Regions from separate parts of the Bacillus paramobilis genome, predicted to be linked through region 4. Evidence: a T-box and tRNA genes for the amino acid it is inferred to sense, from the RefSeq annotation. Region 4 holds a T-box; the other regions hold tRNA genes.

Region 1 (2,175 bases), 1.5 Mb from region 4:
ATTAAAAGGATAAAAATGAATGTTTGTTTTTATCCTTTTAATGTTTCTTAGTTTACTCACCGCACACTTTTTGTCACACCAATAAAACACAAAAAATCTCTATACAATTAGTATAGAGATTTTTTATTACGCCGTTCATGATACCGATGGTCGGGGTCGAACCGACACTCCCGAAGGAACACGATTTTGAGTCGTGCGCGTCTGCCAATTCCGCCACATCGGCACAAAAGAAAAGGCGGCAACCGGATTTGAACCGGTGATAAAGGTTTTGCAGACCTCTGCCTTACCACTTGGCTATGCCGCCATATTAAATTATATTGGAGCGGAAGACGGGATTCGAACCCGCGACCCCAACCTTGGCAAGGTTGTATTCTACCACTGAACTACTTCCGCAAAAATGGCTGGGCTAGCTGGATTCGAACCAGCGCATGACGGAGTCAAAGTCCGTTGCCTTACCGCTTGGCTATAGCCCACCGAATTCTTACTTAATTATATGTAAGTATCCATTAGATTATTTGTAATTTTTAAAATAAAAATGGGGCGACTGATGGGAATCGAACCCACGAATGCCGGAGCCACAATCCGGTGCGTTAACCACTTCGCCACAACCGCCATGTTGTGTAAATATATTTGGCAGGGGCAGTAGGAATCGAACCCACACTGGAGGTTTTGGAGACCTCAGTTCTACCTTTAAACTATGCCCCTATGTAAATGGTGGAGGGGGGCAGATTCGAACTGCCGAACCCAAAGGAGCGGATTTACAGTCCGCCGCGTTTAGCCACTTCGCTACCCCTCCGAAACTTACATGGTGCCGGCTAGAGGACTTGAACCCCCAACCTACTGATTACAAGTCAGTTGCTCTACCAATTGAGCTAAGCCGGCATATTTTATTAAGATAAATGGTGGCTCGGGACGGAATCGAACCGCCGACACGAGGATTTTCAGTCCTCTGCTCTACCGACTGAGCTACCGAGCCTTATTAAAATGGCGGTCCCGACCGGGGTCGAACCGGCGATCTCCTGCGTGACAGGCAGGCATGTTAACCACTACACCACGGGACCATTTGGTTGCGGGGACAGGATTTGAACCTGCGACCTTCGGGTTATGAGCCCGACGAGCTACCGTGCTGCTCCACCCCGCGATGATACTACTTATATAATTTATATGGTGGAGGATGACGGGATCGAACCGCCGACCCCCTGCTTGTAAGGCAGGTGCTCTCCCAGCTGAGCTAATCCTCCAAAGTGGTGACCCGTACGGGATTCGAACCCGTGTTACCGCCGTGAAAGGGCGGTGTCTTAACCACTTGACCAACGGGCCAAATATTATAAATCCTATGGCGGAGAGCAAGGGATTCGAACCCTTGATACGCTTGTGACGTATACACGATTTCCAATCGTGCTCCTTCGGCCAGCTCGGACAGCTCTCCAATGGCTCCGCAGGTAGGAATCGAACCTACGACCGATCGGTTAACAGCCGATAGCTCTACCGCTGAGCTACTGCGGAATAATATTGCCTGGCAACGTCCTACTCTCACAGGGACAAGGTCCCAACTACCATCGGCGCTAGAGAGCTTAACTTCCGTGTTCGGTATGGGAACGGGTGTGACCTCTCTGCCATCATTACCAGACATTATTCTTTTGAGACAATCATTATTATAACTTATTCACTCTAAAAGTCAACAAGTTTTTTATGTTCTCTCAAAACTAGATAACATTTGCTTCATATTATATGGTTAAGTCCTCGATCTATTAGTATTCGTCAGCTCCACATGTCACCACGCTTCCACCTCGAACCTATCAACCTGATCATCTTTCAGGGATCTTACTAGCTTACGCTATGGGAAATCTCATCTTGAGGGGGGCTTCATGCTTAGATGCTTTCAGCACTTATCCCTTCCGCACATAGCTACCCAGCTATGCCCTTGGCAGAACAACTGGTACACCAGCGGTGCGTCCATCCCGGTCCTCTCGTACTAAGGACAGCTCCTCTCAAATTTCCTACGCCCACGACGGATAGGGACCGAACTGTCTCACGACGTTCTGAACCCAGCTCGCGTACCGCTTTAATGGGCGAACAGCCCAACCCTTGGGACCGACTACAGCCCCAGGATGCGATGAGCCGACATCGAGGTGCCAAACCTCCCCGTCGATGTGGACTCTTGGGGGAGATAAG
Region 2 (2,175 bases), 1.1 Mb from region 4:
ATGTTGTAATCCTGATGCTGCTGCCATTTCAATAAACGCTGTCTTTTTATCTTTAGACATACCGTAAAAGGCCTGTACACGTTCTCTGAGCGGTCCTGTCACATGAAGTGATATAATCCTTCCCCCTGTAGCATCAACAAGAGAATCAACCGTTCCTTCTCCTCCATCTCCAATTGGTATTTTCACATACTCTGCTTTAGGGAAAATTGCTCTAAAACCTCTTTCAATAGCCTCACATACTTCTATAGCTTTTAAGCTTTCTTTATATGAATCAGATGCAATAACAACTTTCACAATTATCCCCCATCCTTTATTTTCGCATTTTCTCCATTTTAAATGATAAATATGAAAGTTGTCTTTTTAAACACAAAAAAAGCTTACATCATATGATGTAAGCTTTTCTATTAGATGGAGCCTAGCGGGATCGAACCGCTGACCTCCTGCGTGCAAGGCAGGCGCTCTCCCAGCTGAGCTAAGGCCCCTTATTAATAAAAGCGGAAGACGGGATTCGAACCCGCGACCCCAACCTTGGCAAGGTTGTATTCTACCACTGAACTACTTCCGCGAAAATGGTGAGCCATGAAGGATTCGAACCTTCGACCCTCTGATTAAAAGTCAGATGCTCTACCAACTGAGCTAATGGCTCGTAAATGGCTGGGCTAGCTGGATTCGAACCAGCGCATGACGGAGTCAAAGTCCGTTGCCTTACCGCTTGGCTATAGCCCATTAATATTTACTAGTATGGTTATCTTTTCAAAAAAATAAACCCTCTCAGGTTATTTTAAAGAAAATGGTGGAGGGGGGCAGATTCGAACTGCCGAACCCGAAGGAGCGGATTTACAGTCCGCCGCGTTTAGCCACTTCGCTACCCCTCCGACATTTAAAATATATATGGTGGAGGATGACGGGATCGAACCGCCGACCCCCTGCTTGTAAGGCAGGTGCTCTCCCAGCTGAGCTAATCCTCCAAAAGTGGTGACCCGTACGGGATTCGAACCCGTGTTACCGCCGTGAAAGGGCGGTGTCTTAACCACTTGACCAACGGGCCAAAAATTTAAAACTTTTTCCAAGCTTCCAACCGGGCTTGAACCGGTGACCTCTTCCTTACCATGGAAGTACTCTACCAGCTGAGCTATGGAAGCATAATGGCTCCGCAGGTAGGAATCGAACCTACGACCGATCGGTTAACAGCCGATAGCTCTACCGCTGAGCTACTGCGGAATAATACAAGCCTGGCAACGTCCTACTCTCACAGGGACAAGGTCCCAACTACCATCGGCGCTAGAGAGCTTAACTTCCGTGTTCGGTATGGGAACGGGTGTGACCTCTCTGCCATCATTACCAGACTTTTATCATTATACACATTCTTTTCAGAATGTCAAAAGGAATTTTAATATATATTCCTTCAAAACTAGATAACATTGCTACATATTATATGGTTAAGTCCTCGATCTATTAGTATTCGTCAGCTCCACATGTCACCATGCTTCCACCTCGAACCTATCAACCTGATCATCTTTCAGGGATCTTACTAGCTTACGCTATGGGAAATCTCATCTTGAGGGGGGCTTCATGCTTAGATGCTTTCAGCACTTATCCCTTCCGCACATAGCTACCCAGCTATGCCCTTGGCAGAACAACTGGTACACCAGCGGTGCGTCCATCCCGGTCCTCTCGTACTAAGGACAGCTCCTCTCAAATTTCCTACGCCCACGACGGATAGGGACCGAACTGTCTCACGACGTTCTGAACCCAGCTCGCGTACCGCTTTAATGGGCGAACAGCCCAACCCTTGGGACCGACTACAGCCCCAGGATGCGATGAGCCGACATCGAGGTGCCAAACCTCCCCGTCGATGTGGACTCTTGGGGGAGATAAGCCTGTTATCCCCGGGGTAGCTTTTATCCGTTGAGCGATGGCCCTTCCATGCGGAACCACCGGATCACTAAGCCCGACTTTCGTCCCTGCTCGACTTGTAGGTCTCGCAGTCAAGCTCCCTTATGCCTTTGCACTCTACGAATGATTTCCAACCATTCTGAGGGAACCTTTGGGCGCCTCCGTTACACTTTAGGAGGCGACCGCCCCAGTCAAACTGCCCACCTGACACTGTCTCCCGGGTCGATAAGACCCGTAGGTTAGAATTTCAATACAGTCAGGGCGGTATCCCACCAGCGC
Region 3 (2,175 bases), 1.7 Mb from region 4:
CGACAGGACGGAAAGACCCCGTGGAGCTTTACTGTAGCCTGATATTGAATTTTGGTACAGTTTGTACAGGATAGGCGGGAGCCATTGAAACCGGAGCGCTAGCTTCGGTGGAGGCGCTGGTGGGATACCGCCCTGACTGTATTGAAATTCTAACCTACGGGTCTTATCGACCCGGGAGACAGTGTCAGGTGGGCAGTTTGACTGGGGCGGTCGCCTCCTAAAGTGTAACGGAGGCGCCCAAAGGTTCCCTCAGAATGGTTGGAAATCATTCGTAGAGTGCAAAGGCATAAGGGAGCTTGACTGCGAGACCTACAAGTCGAGCAGGGACGAAAGTCGGGCTTAGTGATCCGGTGGTTCCGCATGGAAGGGCCATCGCTCAACGGATAAAAGCTACCCCGGGGATAACAGGCTTATCTCCCCCAAGAGTCCACATCGACGGGGAGGTTTGGCACCTCGATGTCGGCTCATCGCATCCTGGGGCTGTAGTCGGTCCCAAGGGTTGGGCTGTTCGCCCATTAAAGCGGTACGCGAGCTGGGTTCAGAACGTCGTGAGACAGTTCGGTCCCTATCCGTCGTGGGCGTAGGAAATTTGAGAGGAGCTGTCCTTAGTACGAGAGGACCGGGATGGACGCACCGCTGGTGTACCAGTTGTTCTGCCAAGGGCATAGCTGGGTAGCTATGTGCGGAAGGGATAAGTGCTGAAAGCATCTAAGCATGAAGCCCCCCTCAAGATGAGATTTCCCATAGCGTAAGCTAGTAAGATCCCTGAAAGATGATCAGGTTGATAGGTTCGAGGTGGAAGCATGGTGACATGTGGAGCTGACGAATACTAATAGATCGAGGACTTAACCATATAATATGAAGCAATGTTATCTAGTTTTGAAAGAATATAAAAAACTTGTTGACTTTAAAAGTTAAATAAGTTAAAATGATTCTTGTCTTAAATGAATATAGTCTGGTAATGATGGCAGAGAGGCCACACCCGTTCCCATACCGAACACGGAAGTTAAGCTCTCTAGCGCCGATGGTAGTTGGGACCTTGTCCCTGTGAGAGTAGGACGTTGCCAGGCAAAATGGAGGATTAGCTCAGCTGGGAGAGCACCTGCCTTACAAGCAGGGGGTCGGCGGTTCGATCCCGTCATCCTCCACCATATATGTCGGAGGGGTAGCGAAGTGGCTAAACGCGGCGGACTGTAAATCCGCTCCTTCGGGTTCGGCAGTTCGAATCTGCCCCCCTCCACCATTCTTAATTAATGGGCTATAGCCAAGCGGTAAGGCAACGGACTTTGACTCCGTCATGCGCTGGTTCGAATCCAGCTAGCCCAGCCATTAAGAGCCATTAGCTCAGTTGGTAGAGCATCTGACTTTTAATCAGAGGGTCGAAGGTTCGAATCCTTCATGGCTCACCATTTTAACAAAATATGCGGGTGTGGCGGAATTGGCAGACGCACTAGACTTAGGATCTAGCGCCTTTGGCGTGGGGGTTCGACTCCCTTCACCCGCACTTTTAATAAAATAACTCAAACATGTCTTGCGGAAGTAGTTCAGTGGTAGAATACAACCTTGCCAAGGTTGGGGTCGCGGGTTCGAATCCCGTCTTCCGCTCCAATTTTCAATATGACATGCCGGGGTGGCGGAACAGGCAGACGCACAGGACTTAAAATCCTGCGGTGGGTGACCACCGTGCGGGTTCGACCCCCGCCCTCGGCACCATATGCGCCCGTAGCTCAATTGGATAGAGCGTTTGACTACGGATCAAGAGGTTAGGGGTTCGACTCCTCTCGGGCGCGCTTTTATTAACGGGAAGTGGCTCAGCTTGGTAGAGCACCTGGTTTGGGACCAGGGGGTCGCAGGTTCAAATCCTGTCTTCCCGATATTCCCAAAAACATGGGGCCTTAGCTCAGCTGGGAGAGCGCCTGCCTTGCACGCAGGAGGTCAGCGGTTCGATCCCGCTAGGCTCCACTTTATTTATTATATGTCTCGGAGGTATACCCAAGTTCGGCTGAAGGGATCGGTCTTGAAAACCGACAGGCGGTGAGAATCGCGCGGGGGTTCGAATCCCTCTACCTCCTCCATTTTCTTTTTAAATGGTTTAGACATAAATAATAAAATATTTCTTTTTTCCTTCATGGAGGTATACCCAAGTTCGGCTGAAGGGATCGGTCTTGAAAACCG
Region 4 (2,175 bases):
TAGAAGGCAGAAAGTTAGAGCGGAATAACTTTCTGCACCATATTCAATATTTGAAAGAGAAAGGTTTTTCAAATTATGTACCTATATACCATGCGACGGATGGAAATTATATTTTAAGTGATGGTACGTATAATTATTATTTAATGCCTTGGTTAGAACGTGCGGAAGGGAACGGTGAGGATAATGATCAATACCATAAAATGTTCCAGACTCTCGGAGCGTTGCATCAAAAAACGGTAAAAGAAGAAACGTATACAGAAGAAGATTTAGAGAAACATTATACAAATATATCCGATCGTTGGGAAAATGATGGTGAGATGTTAGAAGAGTTTCTTGTAGAATCTGAAGCGAAGTGGTATATGTCTCCGTTTGAATTGCAATATTGTACGTACTATCATCATGTCATGAGGGCGCGTGAGTTTGCAACGAAGCAATTAAATGAGTGGAACGATGCGATGAAAGAAAAAGAAAAAACACGCATTACTTTTGTGCATGGTAACGTATCACTTAATCACTTTTTATTTGATTATGAACGGAATGGCTATTTTATTAGTTTAGAAAAATCGAAGTTTGCAACACCTGTGCAAGATATAGTAGGGTTTTATTCTCGGTCTTTAAACACGTATCCAATTGCGCGAAGTGATCGGTTTGAATGGTATCAAATGTACCAAAAAAATTTCCCTTTTACGAAAGAAGAGCAACTACTCATGTTTGCGTATATGACGTATCCATCGCAATTTATTCGGCAAATCCAGTCTTATAAGAAAAGAAGAGAGAGTCGTAATGAGGAAAATGAACTCCTCGGAGTAAAGAGCTTACAACAATCGCATTGGCTCGTTAGCAATATAGAATATTTCCTTTCGCAATTACAAGCTGCCCAGCAAGGGAACGGATAAAAAGATAAGTAGCATCCTCTACTTATCTTTTTTGTGCGTTAAAAAATTCGTAGTCTTAAATTTATCTTGACGAATAGGGTTTCGTTTTTTACACTATTGTATATAATAATTAACAATCATATAAATGCCTTGAAGGGGAAGAGTATAACAAGAAACGTCTTCAGAGAGGAGAATCATTAGCTGGGAGATTCTCTAGATAGTTATGTTAGAAGGTAGCCCTGGAGCATCTTTTCTGAACGGAATAGTTCTCATTAGGAAAAGACGGATTTGTCCGTTATCAAATTAAGAGTATAAGCAAATTCTGAATTTGTTTGTAAATAAAGGTGGTACCGCGATGTCCCTCGTCCTTTTTTGGATGAGGGGCATTTTTTATTTTAAGGAGGGAAAATAATGTCAAACACGGAAAAGAATTTACCAACTAAATATGATCATATGTCCGTTGAAGAAGGCCTTTATCAGTGGTGGTTAGAAGGCAAATATTTTGAAGCAACAGGAGACGAGAAGAAACAACCGTATACAATTGTAATTCCACCTCCGAACGTAACTGGTAAGTTACACTTAGGTCATGCTTGGGATACAACTCTTCAAGATATTTTAACTCGTACGAAGCGTATGCAAGGATACGATGTATTATGGCTTCCAGGAATGGACCATGCGGGTATCGCAACACAAGCGAAAGTAGAAGGGAAACTTCGTGAAGAAGGTATTTCACGTTACGATCTTGGCCGTGAGAAGTTCCTTGAAAAAGCTTGGGAGTGGAAAGAAGAATACGCGTCTCACATTCGTCAACAATGGGGGAAAGTTGGTTTAGGACTAGACTATTCTCGCGAACGTTTCACATTAGACGAAGGTTTATCTGATGCAGTTAATAAAGTATTCGTTCAATTATATGAAAAAGGCTTAATTTACCGCGGTGAATATATTATCAACTGGGACCCAGCAACACGTACAGCCCTTTCTGATATTGAAGTAATTCATAAAGAAGTTCAAGGTGCATTCTACCATATGAACTACCCATTAACAGATGGTTCTGGTCATATTCGTCTTGCAACAACTCGTCCAGAAACGATGCTTGGTGATACAGCAGTAGCCGTTCATCCAGAAGACGATCGTTACAAGCATTTAATCGGAAAAACAGTTACACTTCCAATCGTAGGCCGTGAGATTCCGATTATTGCTGATGAGTACGTAGAAAAAGATTTCGGAACAGGCGTTGTAAAAATTACACCAGCTCATGACCCGAATGACTTTGAAGTAGGTAACCGTCATGACTTACCAC

What was found. The T-box of region 4 lies ahead of AABL52_RS05175 (valine--tRNA ligase). A T-box ahead of a tRNA ligase gene usually reads a tRNA of that ligase, here a tRNA-Val.
Region 1: it encodes a tRNA-Val, which carries the amino acid that the T-box ahead of AABL52_RS05175 (valine--tRNA ligase) is inferred to sense. The anticodon was not compared.
Region 2: it encodes a tRNA-Val, which carries the amino acid that the T-box ahead of AABL52_RS05175 (valine--tRNA ligase) is inferred to sense. The anticodon was not compared.
Region 3: it encodes a tRNA-Val, which carries the amino acid that the T-box ahead of AABL52_RS05175 (valine--tRNA ligase) is inferred to sense. The anticodon was not compared.

Annotation. Positions count from the first base shown of each region.
Region 1 is NZ_CP151108.1:4,756,289-4,758,463, forward strand. Features, by position in the region: tRNA gene AABL52_RS24325 (tRNA-Leu) at 142-223, opposite strand; tRNA gene AABL52_RS24330 (tRNA-Cys) at 234-304, opposite strand; tRNA gene AABL52_RS24335 (tRNA-Gly) at 319-393, opposite strand; tRNA gene AABL52_RS24340 (tRNA-Gln) at 399-473, opposite strand; tRNA gene AABL52_RS24345 (tRNA-His) at 537-612, opposite strand; tRNA gene AABL52_RS24350 (tRNA-Trp) at 632-705, opposite strand; tRNA gene AABL52_RS24355 (tRNA-Tyr) at 713-796, opposite strand; tRNA gene AABL52_RS24360 (tRNA-Thr) at 807-882, opposite strand; tRNA gene AABL52_RS24365 (tRNA-Phe) at 901-976, opposite strand; tRNA gene AABL52_RS24370 (tRNA-Asp) at 986-1,061, opposite strand; tRNA gene AABL52_RS24375 (tRNA-Met) at 1,065-1,141, opposite strand; tRNA gene AABL52_RS24380 (tRNA-Val) at 1,166-1,241, opposite strand; tRNA gene AABL52_RS24385 (tRNA-Glu) at 1,246-1,320, opposite strand; tRNA gene AABL52_RS24390 (tRNA-Ser) at 1,338-1,429, opposite strand; tRNA gene AABL52_RS24395 (tRNA-Asn) at 1,432-1,506, opposite strand; rRNA gene rrf (5S ribosomal RNA) at 1,515-1,630, opposite strand; rRNA gene AABL52_RS24405 (23S ribosomal RNA) at 1,732-2,175, opposite strand, start outside.
Region 2 is NZ_CP151108.1:5,131,011-5,133,185, forward strand. Features, by position in the region: gene AABL52_RS26145 (glycerate kinase) at 1-294, opposite strand, end outside; tRNA gene AABL52_RS26150 (tRNA-Ala) at 410-482, opposite strand; tRNA gene AABL52_RS26155 (tRNA-Gly) at 494-565, opposite strand; tRNA gene AABL52_RS26160 (tRNA-Lys) at 571-646, opposite strand; tRNA gene AABL52_RS26165 (tRNA-Gln) at 652-726, opposite strand; tRNA gene AABL52_RS26170 (tRNA-Tyr) at 792-875, opposite strand; tRNA gene AABL52_RS26175 (tRNA-Val) at 893-968, opposite strand; tRNA gene AABL52_RS26180 (tRNA-Glu) at 974-1,048, opposite strand; tRNA gene AABL52_RS26185 (tRNA-Thr) at 1,070-1,142, opposite strand; tRNA gene AABL52_RS26190 (tRNA-Asn) at 1,147-1,221, opposite strand; rRNA gene rrf (5S ribosomal RNA) at 1,231-1,346, opposite strand; rRNA gene AABL52_RS26200 (23S ribosomal RNA) at 1,436-2,175, opposite strand, start outside.
Region 3 is NZ_CP151108.1:4,547,178-4,549,352, reverse strand. Features, by position in the region: rRNA gene AABL52_RS23445 (23S ribosomal RNA) at 1-853, shown strand, start outside; rRNA gene rrf (5S ribosomal RNA) at 955-1,070, shown strand; tRNA gene AABL52_RS23435 (tRNA-Val) at 1,076-1,151, shown strand; tRNA gene AABL52_RS23430 (tRNA-Tyr) at 1,160-1,243, shown strand; tRNA gene AABL52_RS23425 (tRNA-Gln) at 1,255-1,329, shown strand; tRNA gene AABL52_RS23420 (tRNA-Lys) at 1,334-1,409, shown strand; tRNA gene AABL52_RS23415 (tRNA-Leu) at 1,424-1,504, shown strand; tRNA gene AABL52_RS23410 (tRNA-Gly) at 1,534-1,608, shown strand; tRNA gene AABL52_RS23405 (tRNA-Leu) at 1,625-1,713, shown strand; tRNA gene AABL52_RS23400 (tRNA-Arg) at 1,717-1,790, shown strand; tRNA gene AABL52_RS23395 (tRNA-Pro) at 1,801-1,874, shown strand; tRNA gene AABL52_RS23390 (tRNA-Ala) at 1,890-1,962, shown strand; tRNA gene AABL52_RS23385 (tRNA-Ser) at 1,983-2,075, shown strand; tRNA gene AABL52_RS23380 (tRNA-Ser) at 2,131-2,175, shown strand, end outside.
Region 4 is NZ_CP151108.1:990,582-992,756, forward strand. Features, by position in the region: gene ysxE (spore coat protein YsxE) at 1-896, shown strand, start outside; T-box leader at 1,017-1,248, shown strand; gene AABL52_RS05175 (valine--tRNA ligase) at 1,287-2,175, shown strand, end outside.